DNA from 2 places in the Alteromonas sp. CI.11.F.A3 genome. Region 2 is predicted to be linked to the other one. Evidence: predicted binding sites of a transcription regulator. Region 2 holds the regulator's gene; the other holds the start of a gene.
What was found. Region 2 encodes LexA, which represses DNA repair genes until DNA is damaged. Its sites were predicted from a motif close to TACTGTATNNNNATACAGTA; they were not measured.

Region 1 (7,884 bases), 630 kb from region 2:
GAGCGATGGTGTGCTAGATGTTACGGTAGGGCCCTTGGTTAATTTGTGGGGATTTGGACCAAATAAACGGCCAGAGAAAGTGCCAACCCAAGCGGATATTGAGGCCGTACGGGATTATGTAGGTTATGAGAAATTATCTACTACGCCAACCGGTCTTATGAAAGCTAATCCTATGCTTTACGTTGATTTATCGACCATTGCTAAGGGGTACGGCGTAGATGAAGTTGCAGCCATTTTAGACTCCCATGATTTACAAAATTACCTTGTAGAGATTGGCGGCGAAATGCGAGTGAAAGGCGAACGTGGTGATGGCAGTGAGTGGCTAATTGCAATTGAAAAGCCGGTAACGACAGAGCGCGCGGTGCAAAAAGTTGTGTCTATAGGCACTAACGCCATAGCCACATCAGGTGATTATCGTAACTATTACGAAGAAGATGGGAAACGCTATTCTCATTTAATTGACCCAAATACTGGCTCGCCGATAACGCATGATTTGGTGTCGGTTACGGTGGTAAACCCATCTTCAATGATTGCGGATGGCTTAGCCACTGCGTTCAACGTAATGGGGTGGGAACGCGCTATCGACCTTGCAGAGCAAGAACAACTTGCTGTATTCCTCATTCGTCGCACAGCGGACGGATTTGAAGAGTATGCCACGCCAGAATTTGATAAACTGGTAGAAGTAAATAATTAAGGAGTAGGCTATGTCTACGTTTATTTTAGCATTCGGTTTTTTCCTCACCATGGTACTTGCCATGGCGGTAGGCTACTTAGTGCAGCGCAAAACGATATCGGGTAGCTGCGGTGGACTAGGCGCATTGGGTATCGCTAAAGCATGTGATTGCCCAGAGCCTTGTGACAGAAAAAAATCTCGCATGGAAAAAGAAGAAGCGAGAGAAAAGAAATTGAATGAATGGAAACAGAATCAGATCCTTTAATCTGATCTAGTCGCGCTTTTGCTAAGTCAGAAACAATACGCAAAAGCGCCACAATGTATAAATATAGATGCGCGGTAAGTTAAAAGCTTACCGCGCTTTTTTGTATGCTTCATTTATTACTTGCGCAGTAATACCAGTCCGCATAGATAATTACCCTCTCAGCGAGACTTAAAATGTTCGTAATCGCGGCGTGTTACCACAGGTATAGTGGTTCTACACCAAGGTAACACAACAAAGAGTACGGACATTTTAAACTCGCCCTTCGGGAAGGTCTGGCAAGCTTCCTAGCTTCATTCTGGGAATTTGAAAGGGAACAGCCATTCCTGCATTCCCACGCTTTGCTAGGAAACTTGCCAGCGCCTTCTGAGTGGGCGATTATCTATGCGGATTGGTATAAGTAGTTGCTCACTATTCATCTCGTTCGCTGGTAAGGCGAATTAATATGCTCTAGAATACTGTCTTTCTATACAGTTTTTTGTAAAGCGGTTCATTTCGTTTGGCAGTTTAGGGGGCAATACGGCATGCGAAAAATCATCCATGTAGATATGGACTGCTTTTATGCTGCGGTTGAAATGCGTGACAACCCTGCGTTACGTAATATCCCTATTGCTATTGGTGGTAGCTCACAGCACCGTGGCGTTATCTCTACCTGTAATTACCCTGCTCGTAAATATGGCGTACGTTCCGCCATGGCCACCGCATACGCGTTTAAGCTTTGCCCGAATCTCACCTTAGTAAAAGGGCGCATGGAGGCTTATGTCAAAGAGTCTCAACGAATTCGCGAAATCTTTGCCGACTATACCGATTTAATAGAGCCACTTTCCTTAGATGAAGCTTATCTAGATGTCACCAATAGCCAGTATTGCGGCGGCAGCGCTACATTAATTGCCGAAGAAATAAGAAGCCGTATTGAAGCGGAATTGGGGTTAACCGCGTCAGCAGGCGTAGCTCCTTGTAAGTTTGTGGCCAAAGTGGCGAGTGATGAAAATAAGCCTAATGGTATTTGTGTTATAACCCCCGATAAATTAGACAGTTTTGTTAGCGCTATGCCACTTAAAAAAATTCCCGGGGTGGGCAAAGTAACAATGCAAAAGCTGCAACGATTAGGCCTAGCCACCTGTAACGATGTGCGCTCTTACCCCTTTGAGCGTATACAAAAAGAATTAGGTAAGTTTGGAGCGGTTTTATGGGAACGAGCGCACGGTATTGATGACAGAGAACTATCGGTATCACGAGAGCGCAAGTCTATAGGCGTAGAACGCACCCTAAGCAACGATATTCACTCGTTAGAAGAATGTCGAGATTTTATGCCTCACTTACTAGAAAAGCTTCAGGAGCGCATGGAGGCCCATGAAAAGCGCACAGGCAAGCCTGTTCGCATACGCACTCAAGGGGTAAAATTGAAATTTCAAGACTTCCAACTTACTACTGTTGAACACCGATGCCCTTCGTTAAATGCCCATTACTTTGATACCCTATTGCAAGAAGCTTACGAGCGCGCCAAAGGCCGCGGTATACGATTAGTCGGACTGCATATTGGCCTAGGTGAGGCGCAAACCATACATCAACTTCCTTTGCCCTTAGAAGGTGAGTGAATAAAAAGCGAACAAAAAGTGACTAGCAGGAGCCATCATGACTACCCCAGAACCTAAAGCCCCCGACCTTAGAACCCCAGGTCGCTACCGCCACTACAAAGGCAGTGACTATGATGTTTACGAAGTGGCGACGCATTCAGAAGATGAGTCTTCCTTAGTGGTGTATCGTCCATGTTATGGCGAAAAAGCCCTGTGGGTTCGCCCATTGAGTATGTTTCAAGAAGAAGTGGTGATAGAAGGCAAATCTGTTCCGCGATTTGCTTATATTGGTGACATCCCAGATGATGAAAAAATGATCTGAACCGGAAACTAGGTCATAGTGTATGTAGACCTAGTAAATAATAAGCACCTCCTAAGGAAACCCTAATGGCGCAACCACTTATCCGTAGTTTGCTACTTGCTGCAAGTTTAGTATCAACGACCTTCATTCCAGCCGCTTTTTCACAAGACCGTTTTGAAAAGGTTGAAATAGAAGCAACAGCACTTAAAGGTTCCGTGCATATGTTAACGGGGATGGGCGGCAATATCGGCGTTTCTGCAGGCGATGACGGCATTCTTATTATTGATGATCAGTTCGCTCCGCTTGCAGAGAAAATAGCTGCCGCGCTAGGGGAGCTGGGTAGTGATAAGCCAAAGTATGTAATTAACACCCATTACCATGGCGACCATACCGGTTCTAATGCGTTCTTTCACAGTCACAAAGGCGCGACTATTTTAGCCCATGACAACGTGCGTGTTCGATTGGCCAACGATGAAAAAGTCTCTCCTGATGCGCTACCGGCTATTACCTATGAAAACGGTATCAAGCTACATTTTAACGGTGAAACCATTCACATTATGCATCTTAAATCAGGGCATACAGACGGCGACAGCATTGTATGGTTTGAACAGCCGGATGTCATGCACACTGGCGACTTGTTCTTCAACGGATTATTCCCGTTCATCGACTTAAATTCCGGCGGCAGTGTTAAAGGCTACATAGAATCAGTTAAACAAGTGATAGCGAAAATAGATGACGATACGGTCCTCATTCCAGGCCATGGTGCACTTAGTAACAAAGCCGAGTACACCAGCTTTCTTGCAATGATTGAAGAGACCTTTGCTTTTGTAAAAGCACAGAAAGCAAAAGGTATGAGCCTTGAAGCCATTACTGAAGCAGGGCTTGATAGTAAATGGGATAAGTGGGCATGGAGCTTTATCTCGGAAGAGAAGTGGATTGCTACACTTTACGAAGAGGCCTAATCAAGCCGGTTTAGGAGCAGTCATAGCACTGCTCCTACTCCGACTCGTAGCTATATAGTTGCGTCAGTTTTATTCACCCCAGACTCCGGCATTAATACCTCATCAGTATGTGTACTATTGCTAGGACTAGATGCGGTGTCGATTACGCTTTTCTTTGCTGCTTCGTTTGTCGCTTGAGCAACCATTTTAGGTTTGCGTGGTGTTTTATATAGCGGCCAAACGAGTTGCTCTACCCAGTTAGCGTAAAACATTCCTTCAATACCATATTGAGCTGGGTATTTTCGCGTGATTTTGGCAGTTCCAAATAACACGTCCCAGAAAAACAATAGATTTCCGTAATTACCTTTATAGTTGGTGATGCCATCGTCAGCCTTTAGGCCGTGGTGTGCGCTATGGGTAGAAGGTGTAGAAATTGTTCTTTCCACAATCCACGCTAGCTTGTTAAGCATTGGCTTTTGGTATAAAAATCTGTCCCATTTCCATTCGGCATGCGCACCGGTAATGACACTTAGCTTTACCACAAGATAGAACGCGTAGGTCCAACCTAATCCTAAATAGATAAGCGCGCCTGAAAACCAAAGCGACGGCATCAACAAGTAATAGAAGACGTTATTACGATAGATAATGCGCACGCTCATGTACTTGCCGTTGTGGTGAGCACGATGCAAGTTGTACAGGAAACGGGTGGAGTGAGACAGGCGGTGCCACCAATATTGCATCATGTCATCGAATATCAGCAGCAATGCAATATGCAGAAAAATTGATGAGTCGCCCAATGCTCCTTGATTCAAAGCCCCTTGATTTAGCGCCCCTTGGTACTGGGGCACAATAAGTAACATTAACGTTCCAGCACTAAAAAGCACCAAAGGTTGGGTAATGACAAAAAGCACTAAGGTGCCAATGAGTTCGACTTTTCCATCATCACTCACTTCTGCGCTTTTCTTAAAAAGCTTACCTTGCTTTGCTTCCAGTAACGCAAATATTAAGAAAATACCGATAATCGCAATTTGATAGTTCATAGTTCTCTCCACGTATTGCAGTAAAGTTAACACTCTATTAACATGGTAAATATATAGAACTATAGATTTGGTGGGAAAGTGTCTTACATAAAAGCGCTCAATCAAATTATCATGCCTGAATCATTACTTGCGCTGTGCACGCAATTTGGTGCGCCAACCGAGTATGTCAAGGGCGCTATGATCCACAATCGAGGGGATTTAAAACCTGGGCTTTCTATCGTGGAGGCTGGGCAGGTGAAGGTGGGCAACTATGGCTTGGACGGTAATTATCAACTTACTACAGTGCTAGAGCGAGGCGACACTTTTGGTGAATTCACTTTATATGCATCGTTAGCCAGAACGCACCATGCGCAAGCAATGTCCGACTGCACCGTGCTGCAAATTAATGAAAGTCGCTTTCGGCAACTCGAAGATGCGCACCCTAAAGTGGGTGTGTTTTTAACGCGGAACCTTGCCATAAAGCTTCACGCGACACTGGAACGGTTAGATGACATTTTACGCTTGCCTACCCATGTGCAATTGGCAAAATTAATTTATCAAACCAACGTAGCGCAAGCAAACTCAGCTCAAAATAGCGCTGCTGCCGTTCAGCTTAGACAAAGCGACTATGCTGAGCGTTTAGGCGTAACGGTGTTAACCGCTCACAAAGCGCTTAATAAACTGGTATCGCTTTCACTGATTCGTAAGCAGTATGGAAAAGTAGAGATTATCGATAAGGCAGTTATGTCTAAGTGGCTTAGCGATAATATGTCTCTACTTCCTGTCTGATTAATTTTTAACTAAGAAAAAATGGAGTACCGTTGGTCTAGCTTATGTGGGTGTGTATGCGCCTTATCGTTCTGCTAACTTACAAAATAGACATGAAAGACAGGTGTAAATTAGGCGTATTGCGCGTTGCTTAGCGTGCCAAGCTTGTTTATGCTCAATGCCTGCTAATATTTACGTTCTAAAAAGGGTATATCGTGTGTGAACTGCTTGGCATGAGTGCCAATACGCCAACTGATTTGTGTTTTAGCTTTACCGGCCTCACCCGACGCGGTGGCGAAACAGGCCCGCACAAGGACGGTTGGGGTATGGCATTTTATGAAGGCAAGGGCATACGCCTTTTTCACGACCCTGAACCCTGTGCTACCTCTCAAATTGCAGAGTTTGTTTCCCATCTGCCGATTAAAAGCGAAACGGCTATTTGTCATATTCGCCAAGCCAATGTCGGCAATATTAACCTAGCCAACACTCACCCCTTTACCCGAGAAATGTGGGGTAAATACTGGGTGTTTGCACATAATGGGCAGCTACCTAACTTTGTGCCTCGTGAAGGCATGTATGAAGCGGTAGGTGATACCGACAGCGAAGCCATGTTCTGCGATTTAATGAATCAAGTGCGGGAAAGCCTGCCTCGAGATGCTATGCCGCAACAATTGGCCGATACGCTGGTAAATATCGCCAAAGGCTACGCAGAGCACGGTGTATTTAATTGCTTGCTGAGCAATGGCGAATGGTTGTTTTCATTTTGCAGCACTAAAATGGCCAGTATTACCCGCCGCGCGCCGTTTGGCCCAGCTTGCTTAAGTGACGTGGAAGTAGAGATTGATTTTGCCGCTGAAACCACACCCAATGACGTGGTGAGCATTATTGCCACCGCGCCGCTTACTCACGACGAACAGTGGGATATATACGAGCGTGGTGAATGGAAGCTATGGCAGCAAGGCGAAGTGATTGCTAGCGGCAAAGTAGATGTACCCGTTCATAAATCTGAAGCCGCTATGACCAGCCCCGATCCCGATTTGAGTGCTCAACAAGCAAGTTGACCTCGCATTGGGTGTGACTTATCTGATTGATTTTGTTGCTTTATTTAACTTAGTTACTTTCGAGTGCTTCAACAATTAGCGACTGAATTTTCTGATAGCGAAGTGGCAGTGAGCGGTGTGGCGTTTTCACAAAATGCAGCGGCTCTGTTACATCGTGCTTCGCGGGGTAAATGGTTAAGCTGTTTGCCGCATCAGCAAAGCTATCAAGCACCTTAATAGGCAGTACGGTGAAGCCTAACCCTTTGCTTACCGGCAATAAAATTTGAGACAGTTGGTTTATATAACCACGCTTTGGCAATCGGTTAGGATCTAACTGCATCAGCGCTTGCTCGCCGCTGTGACTAAAATAAAGCTTTAAGTAATGCATGGCATCTGGGTGATTTATCAATCCAAGGGCGAGCAATGTATCGTCAATGGCCTCATAAGGCGTACCCTTGGGTAAAATAAGCCCCAGTGATTCATGGCCTATCTTTTCAGATGAAAACAATTCCTCGTCAGGCTGCTGGGTAACTATGCCTAGTTCAAGGCTAGACGCTTGTATATTGTTTAATATGGTGCGGTTTGGGGCAACTTCTAAATGTATGCTCAAGCGAGGATGGGTGACTTGTAGCTCAACTAACACAGGGTACAAACGCTGTGCTAATGCACCAGAACACCCAATTACGCACTTACCTTCATAAGGTGCATCAAACTTTAAACTCTCTATAAGTGCCTGCTCATGCTTACTCAAACTTTGCGCATAGTCGTAAACTCGCTGGCCTTGTTCGGTCAGTTCAACCCCTTTACCCAAGCGAATAAGTAGCGCACAGCCACAGGCCTGTTCAAGCTTCTTAATATGCTGGCTCACGCCTGGCTGGGTCATAAACCGCTGTTCTGCGGTGCGGGTAAAATTACCCGTTTCAACTAACATCTTAAAGGTGTCGAGCCACAAAGGATTTAGCATGCTATAAATTTATATTATGGATTTAAGAAATAATCATAATTTCCAGTGGTGGGTTTGTCTAGTTAATATACCTGCATACTTTACATCGAGGAGATAAAGATGACTGAAGCAGTTAAGACCCCTTATCCACGTACGTTTTCACATATTGGTATTTCGGTTCCAGACCTTGATGCCGCCGTTAAATTTTACACTGAAGTACTAGGCTGGTACTTAATCATGAAGCCAACTGAAATTGTTGAAGATGACTCAGCCATTGGTGAAATGTGTACTGATGTATTTGGTGCAGGTTGGGACAAATTCCGCATTGCTCACCTTTCAACGGGCGACCGTGTAGGTGTT
Region 2 (7,884 bases):
TCAATTTGTTCTCGCTGAGTTGCCATTAACGAATAGAACTCAACGTCTCTGTCCATATATCGGTAATGCCACTTCCACTGAGATCCAGTTACGACAACAGTAAGATCGGGCTCACTGGTATCTTCCATCGCAATAAGGGTTTTGGCCGCAGGAATAGCCATTAGAATAAGAATAATGAAAGGGACTACGGTCCATGCAATTTCCACTTTTACATTTTCGTGGAAGTGAGCGGGTTTCGCCCCTCTGGATTTACGGTGTAAGTACATTGAGGCAAACATAACCCCAAAAACCGCAACGGCAATTGCGATACAAATAAAGAACATCAACATATGGAGGTCGTATACTTGACCACTTATGTCGGTTGCGCCTCGGCGCAAATTTATGGAAGAGCCTTCGCCCGTTGCTACATCAGCAAACAGTAGTGGCGAGGTAAGCAAAAGTGGAAGCCCGCAGAGCCACTTTGCCGCTTGTGTCGTTACTCGTTTCACTCAACACCTCCGTTATAACAGAAGCATTACGCACTGGTTGCGCTGCGCTTCTGGCAACTGATACCCGAAATCCAACTTTTAACTGAAAGACCTAGCCTTAGTTGTAAAGCAAAGTTACAGCTATTGTTATTATTTTGTTAAATACAGTATAAGAATTGCTCAATAAAACGCACAAGTCTAGTCTTTTCTAAGAAAAAACAATTACAGCGTTCAATTTTTAACCAAAAGTTGTATGTAAGAGAAATGACTCACGTCACAGCGTATGGACGCTATACGGGTAATTAGTGTGCCCGTTTGAAACGCTCATTTTGAACGAGATAGGCAAATAGAAGATGGCTATAAGTTTCTTATAATCAAAAGGTAGTCACTTAATAGTGAATGTTTTTCAAACAGAATAGATGACTGAAATAGTATTCGCTAGTACCAAAAAGGGTGACATAAATAGAAGATAAAATGTGGGAGCCAGATCTGCTGGCTTTTAAGGTATTTCTTAGGCTTAAACAAGATTATTGTACAAGCAAGGTATATTAAACATACAAAAAAGCGGCCTATAAGCCGCTTTCTTTATTAAATAGCTAAAAGGTTACATCCAGTCAGCATTTCGAATAACACCAACGGCAATCCCTTCAATGGAAAAAGGCTCTGAAGCTAAGTCGACCTTAATAGGAGAGAATTCATCATTTTCAGCATGAAGTAATACTTCGCGACCACGCTTTTCAAGGCGTTTAACGGTAACGTCTTCATCAACACGTGCTACTACCACTTGCCCATTATGGACATCCGTAGTGCGGTGCACGGCTAACAAGTCACCATCAAGTATACCTATGTCTTTCATACTCATACCGCTTACACGAAGTAAGAAGTCAGCGTGAGGCTGAAACAGAGCAGGGTCGACCTTATAGTGAGATTCAATATGCTCTTGCGCTAAAATAGGCTCGCCCGCAGCTACTCGGCCAATAAGAGGTAGCCCTTCTTCTTCAGGAGCTTCATCTTCAAGGGGGATATTTAATTTAATACCACGGGAAGTACCTGGAAGAATTTCAATGACCCCTTTTCGGGCCAATGCTTTTAAATGTTCTTCAGCGGCATTCGCAGAGCGAAAACCTAAATGACGGGCAATTTCTGCACGGGTAGGCGGCATGCCAGTTTCGAGCATGGTTGTTTTTATAAGCTCGAGAACTTCTGTTTGTCTTGCTGTGAGTGGGCGCATAAAAGACCTGTCTGTCTATACAGTTCCTGTAAGTATATACACCTAAAAGGAAATGACAAGCACAAAGCTTGACTAAGCATGATTTTTAATTAGCGCTAGCCTTAACGAAAAAAGCGGCCATGAAGGCCGCTTTGTATATCACTACTATTTGTAGTAGTTAGAACTTATATTGCAAGCTTACACGGGCATTAAGCGGCTCGCCGGTAGCAATATTATTGTCATTATGCGCTGACGGGAAATAATCTTCGTCGAATAAATTTTCCACGTTAAGCTGAATTTTAACATCTTCGCTGTAATCGTAATAAAGTGCAGCGTCTACACGAACGAAATCAGGTAATTCAACGGTGTTATTTAATGACGCGTATTGCTCTGATTGATAAATCACGCCTAATGCAACACGCCACTTGTCGTTTACTTCGTACTGGTTCCATAACGTCAGCATATGCTCTGGAAGCTGTGCTAAATCACGGTTCGCCAATGTGCCATCTACAATTCGGCCCATTTCTTCACCATCGAGGTTGCTATAACCAGCATTGATTGCCCAACGCTCTGAAAGTTTGCCCACCACCTGCACTTCAAAACCTTTGGTTTCGGTACCGGTTAAAATAGACGCTTCTGGATTGTTAGGATCTTGCGCTGTACCGTTTTCACGTTCAACTTCAAATGCCGCTGCTGTCACGCTTAGCGAGTCAGTGAGATTCCATTTAACACCAATTTCCTTATTTTCAAACTCTTCTGCTTCCAGCGCTTGGCTTGAAAGCGAGAGCGAAAGGAATTGATCACCAGAACGAGGCAAGAACGATTTACTGTAACTGGCGTAAATCGATACTGATTCCGCTGGCTTGTAAATTACACCAGCGCGAGGCGACACTTGTGAATCAGAGCTTGATAGAAAACCATCGTTACCGTCGTCAGCACCGTTTGCTACTTCAATGCTATCTACCACATCGATATCAAAATTGTCGTAGCGAAGACCGGCCACCACAATCCAATTATCGTTAAGCTTAATTTCATCTTGTACGAAAGCTGAAGTAAAGGTGACTTCTGATGCACGATCTCTTACCGGGTCTGTTAGCGTCATTGAAGGAATAACGAGTGGATCGCTAAACACGAAGGATACTTGGTCGTCTTGGCTATCGGCAAAAAACGCATCACGGCGCGCGTTTTCTGTATCTTGACTGCCGTACTCCATTCCCGTCAGTAAGGTATGGTTAATATCACCCGTGGCAAACTGCCCAATAAGGTTTAATTGAACCAACGCATTCTCACGAGTAGTGGTATCACGATACCCGTCTAAGGTAACCGTACCTGCATCAGCATCAAAATTAACGGGGTACAAGTTTTGATAAGCTTTATCATAGTCAGCAAACTGAACGGTACCGTTTAAGTTCCAATGTTGCGATAGTGCGTGATCAACACGCACACGGGCAATATGCGCTTCAAGCGTGGTATTGTTGAAGTCGGGATCACCAAAGTAGGTATCGTCATAGCCTTCTAGCGGCGCACCATCTAATGAAGGGATACCTCTATCTACTAACCGGTCATCGTTTACGTATTCGTAAGATGCTACAACCGTGGTGTCGTCGGAAGCCATCCATGTGTAGGTAGGGTTAATGGCGTAACGTTCACCATCTTTAAAATCACGATGATTATCAATACTGTCAAACACACCATTAAAACGAAAAGCATTGTTCGCATCTATGGCTTTATTGGTATCTACACTAATAGAGCCAGCGCCAAAGGTATCTATACCTGCTGACAGTGTGGTGAAGTCTTCTGCGCTACTGGCCACTTTAGTCACACGGTTAACGACACCACCGCCGCCGCCACGACCAAATAAAAGCGCGTTGGCACCACGCAATATTTCAACGCGTTCTAAATTATATAGGGGGCGGAAGTATTGAACGTCATCGCGAAGCCCATCAACAAAGAAATCGGCAGTAGTGTTCTGACCACGAATAGTCACCTGATCGCGATGGTCTTCACCCAGCCCAATGCTCACACCTGGCGTGTATTGCATAACATCGGCAATACTAAACAGTGCTTGTTCTGAAATTTGCTGTGCACTTACTACCGATACTGACTGTGGCACGTTAACTAATAATGTAGGGGTTTTAACCGCTGTGGCGACTTGTTGGCCGAAGAATGCGCCGCGTACGGTAATACGCTCAACGCTTTCATCTGACTCAGACATAGTGTCTTGTGCAAAAACAGGTGTGCCATAAAGCGCCAATAAAACAGCAGTAGAAATAGTTGCTTTACCAAGTTTCAAGCAAGTCTCCTCAAGTGATAATTCAAACAGTATTGAAAATGATAGATATTCTTATTTATAGCGGATTCTAGTCAGATTTATTTATAATTAAAAGGTGTATTAATAAAAATTAAACTTTTGTTATAAATGAAAGCGTCAGCTTAACTAGACAGTCTGTTTAGATAGCAATAATGAATAAGAGCAGCACCTTTAATTAGGTTTGCGCCGAGGTGACAAGTTTGGCATTAAGGCATAAAGTAACCTTTCTTCTATTTATCTTTAATCAGAGTATTTAATTCCTCATGTTGCATTTCCTCGACTATACCCCCGAGCTAGCCCCTCATTTTGACCGCATAAATAGAGAGTGGATCACCAAGATGTTTCGTTTAGAGAGCGTTGATGAGGCCGTTATTGGCAATCCTCAGTGTAATATTATCGACAAGGGTGGATACATTTGGTTTGCTGAACATCCCGATTTTGGCATTGTAGGTACATGCGCATTAATGAAAAAAGGGGATGGGGTATTCGAACTTACTAAGATGGGTGTGGTCAGTGAAGCAAGAGGATTAAAAGTAGGCGAAGGCTTGTTGCAATATGTATTGAATAACGCCCCTGCTATTGCTTTTAATACGTTATTTCTTTTAACGAATAAGAAGTGTGAGGCCGCCATTCATCTTTATGAGAAAAATGGCTTTGTTCATTGTGAAGAAATCATGCAAAAATTTGGTTGTGCTTATGAACGCTGCGATGTGGCTATGCATTACAAAGGTACTGCCACCAAGTGATATGTGAGTAAAAACACGCTCAATCAATATGCTATGGCGACAATTTATACTAATGACTCTTCCAAACAGCCCCACGGCCTCTGCATGACATTGCACGAGATGTGGTACACTTCTCCCGTTTTAATTTCATAGGATTACAGAATTCATGTCGTGGATGCGAAAAGCCCTTTTGTCGCTATTTCATTATCCTGTTAAGTTGCTGGTTAAAGCCCACAGCATTCCCGTAAACGTAGAGACTGAGCTTGGCATTGATAAGTCGAAGCCCATCGTTTACTTGCTTCCAGCAAACTCGGTAACCGATCAATTAGCGCTTAGAATGTCAACAGAAGCACTAGGCCTACCGAGCCCGACTGATACGCTAACATTAGCGGGCAGAGAATACCCTTCTACCTTGTTCTTACGTAAAACACAGCCGATTTTTCGCTCACAAGCAAACGATACCGGTATTGAAGACGTATTTACTGACCTGTTTCATTTACACAGAGATCATCATCAGCTAGATCTTCAAGTGGTGCCGGTATTTGTAACGTGGGGACGAGCCCCAGGGCGAGGAACACCAGGACTTGCTGACCTTATTGCCGATAATGCAGCGCCAAGTTGGCTGAGAAAACTCTTCATTGTGATGTTCTTGGGCCGCGATAATTTTATCAATTACTCAAAAGCGGTATCGGCGCGCGCCATGTCAAACCAACATGGCAGTGACAAAAGTATTGCACACAAATTAGTGCGAGTAGCGAGTACTCACTTTCAGCGTAAACGCCAAAGTATGACAGGCCCTACATTGTTAGAGCGCCAAGAGTTGAACAACAGTGTACTAGGCTCTGATGCCGTGCGTCGCGCTATGGCAGAAGAATCTCGTAGTAAAAAAATTACCCATGATGCATCTAAAGATAGAGCGCAATCATACGTTACCGAAATAGCCGCCGATTATCGCGAAGGGCTGATACGCTTTGGCGACCGACTACTTACTCGTATTTGGAACAAAATTTATAACGGCATAAGTGTTGGTCACTCTGAACGTATTAGAGAATTAGCCGCAAACGGCCATGAAATTGTTTACGTGCCTTGTCATCGCAGTCACATGGATTATCTACTGCTGACTTACGTGATTTATCATGAAGGTATGGTAACCCCACACATTGCCGCAGGTATTAACTTAAATTTCTGGCCGGTAGGTAAGATTTTCCGCCGAGGCGGTGCCTTCTTCTTGCGCCGTAGTTTTGCCGGTAATAAGTTGTATACCGCCGTTTTCCGCGAATATTTAGAGCTACTTTTTAATAAAGGCTATTCGGTAAAATATTACCCTGAAGGTGGCCGAAGCCGCACTGGTCGTCTTATTCCACCTAAAACAGGCATGCTAGCCATGACCATTCAAGCCATGCTTAAAGGTGTGAATAGGCCTGTTAGCTTGGTACCCGTCTATATTGGCTACGAAAACGTGATGGAAGTGAAAAGCTACCTAAACGAACTTAAAGGCACTAAGAAGCAAAAAGAATCTAACTGGCAAGTGTTCTCGGCTATTCGCAAGCTTAAGAACTACGGTCATGGTTATGTAAACTTTGGTGAGCCTATCCAGCTAAATCAATTTTTAGAAACCCATGTGCCAAACTGGCGCGATTGCCGTGATGCCGAGCCAGAGAAAAAACCCGCTTGGCTAACGCCGGCGGTAAACGAATTGGCCAACAATGTCATGACACGTATTAATCGCGCAGCTGCGGTAAATGGCATGGCGTTAACATCGCTGTGTTTACTGTCATCAAAAACACAAACTATGAGTGAGTCTGAGCTTAAACAAGCCATGGGCGACTTTATCAGTTTATTTAAAAACGTACCTTTCAGTGCCGATGCCACCATACCTGATGCCAGCGCGAAAGAATTGTTTGACGATACCTTGAAGCTTGGCAAGTTTGAGATTGATGAAGACGACTATGGTCGATTAATCAGCCCTAAACCTAAGTCTGCGGTTTATCTCACCTATTATCGCAACAATATTTTGCACTTATTTGCGTTGCCTGGCTTGATCATGGCCTGTGTATTTGCGCATAAAGGCACAAGTAAAGCGTCAGTTTTCCAGTTAATTGCTGCGCTATACCCGTTGTTGCAGCGCGAGCTATTTTTGCATTTATCTCAAGATGAAGCCCTTGCTCATACCGATGCGCTTATTGATGCGTTAGTGGACCAAGGCCTTCTACGTATTAAAGAGGTTGATTTACTTCCACCTGATGCCCAGCAAAAGCAGTTTCATTCAGCATGGTTGCTAAGCCGTTGTATGCAAGAAACTTTGCAACGTTATGCGGTAGTACTGACTATTTTAGATAAAGAGAAAGTGATTAGTCGCGGCGCACTTGAACGCACTAGCCGCCAAGTGGCAGAACGCTTATCTACCCTTTATGGGCTAAGCTCACCTGAGTTTTACGATAAGAACGTGCTTTCTAGTTTTATTAGCGCATTGAAAGACAATCATTGGTTAGACTCTACAGAAGATGGCAGCCTGAAATACTCTGAAGAATGTGAAGCGCTTCGGGAAGACGTGATGGCGCTAGTATGGCCTGAAATGACCCAGCATCTAGAGAACGTGGTATTGCATAACTAGCCTATACTCCGTCCGTGTGTTTGCAACTAGTTATTAATTACTAGTTACAACAGTGCTGCACACTGAAAAGATTGTTATCGATACCACAAAAAAGCCGAAACGTTGAAATACAACGCTTCGGCTTTTTTATTGATTTAGAATACGCTTTACCTCGCCCCAGGGTAAGCCATGCTTAACATGAAGCGAGGTAAAGCGAAAACGGTTTGCTCTTTACTTAGATGGTTGTGACAAGAAGAACTTATAAGCAGGGTCTTGCGTTACTTCATCTACTTTATAGCCAAGCTCGATAACATGTTCGTTGAAAGCATCTCGGCTTTCTGGAGCAATATCAAACCCAACCAACACTAAGCCTTCTGCCGCACCGTGGTTACGGTAATGGAACAAGGTAATGTTCCACGATTCACCCACGGTGTTTAAGAAGGTTAGCAATGCGCCAGGGCGCTCTGGAAATTCAAAACTGAACACTTGCTCGTTCAATATCGCCGGAGGTCTTCCCCCTACCATGTGACGAACGTGTAGTTTGGCTAATTCGTTATTGGTTAAGTTAAAGCATTGGT

Region 1: the regulator LexA is predicted to act here: its motif matches at 1,392-1,411, upstream of dinB (DNA polymerase IV).

The regions. Positions count from the first base shown of each region.
Region 1 is NZ_CP136708.1:854,479-862,362, forward strand. Features, by position in the region: gene R1T43_RS03710 (FAD:protein FMN transferase) at 1-694, shown strand, start outside; gene nqrM ((Na+)-NQR maturation NqrM) at 705-938, shown strand; gene dinB (DNA polymerase IV) at 1,460-2,533, shown strand; gene R1T43_RS03725 (DUF1653 domain-containing protein) at 2,571-2,834, shown strand; gene R1T43_RS03730 (MBL fold metallo-hydrolase) at 2,900-3,775, shown strand; gene R1T43_RS03735 (sterol desaturase family protein) at 3,826-4,794, opposite strand; gene R1T43_RS03740 (Crp/Fnr family transcriptional regulator) at 4,873-5,562, shown strand; gene R1T43_RS03745 (class II glutamine amidotransferase) at 5,757-6,602, shown strand; gene R1T43_RS03750 (LysR family transcriptional regulator) at 6,652-7,545, opposite strand; gene R1T43_RS03755 (lactoylglutathione lyase family protein) at 7,645-7,884, shown strand, end outside.
Region 2 is NZ_CP136708.1:220,614-228,497, reverse strand. Features, by position in the region: gene coxB (cytochrome c oxidase subunit II) at 1-437, opposite strand, end outside; gene lexA (transcriptional repressor LexA) at 1,072-1,698, opposite strand; gene R1T43_RS00970 (TonB-dependent siderophore receptor) at 1,856-3,970, opposite strand; gene R1T43_RS00965 (GNAT family N-acetyltransferase) at 4,252-4,734, shown strand; gene plsB (glycerol-3-phosphate 1-O-acyltransferase PlsB) at 4,880-7,327, shown strand; gene ilvA (threonine ammonia-lyase, biosynthetic) at 7,538-7,884, opposite strand, start outside.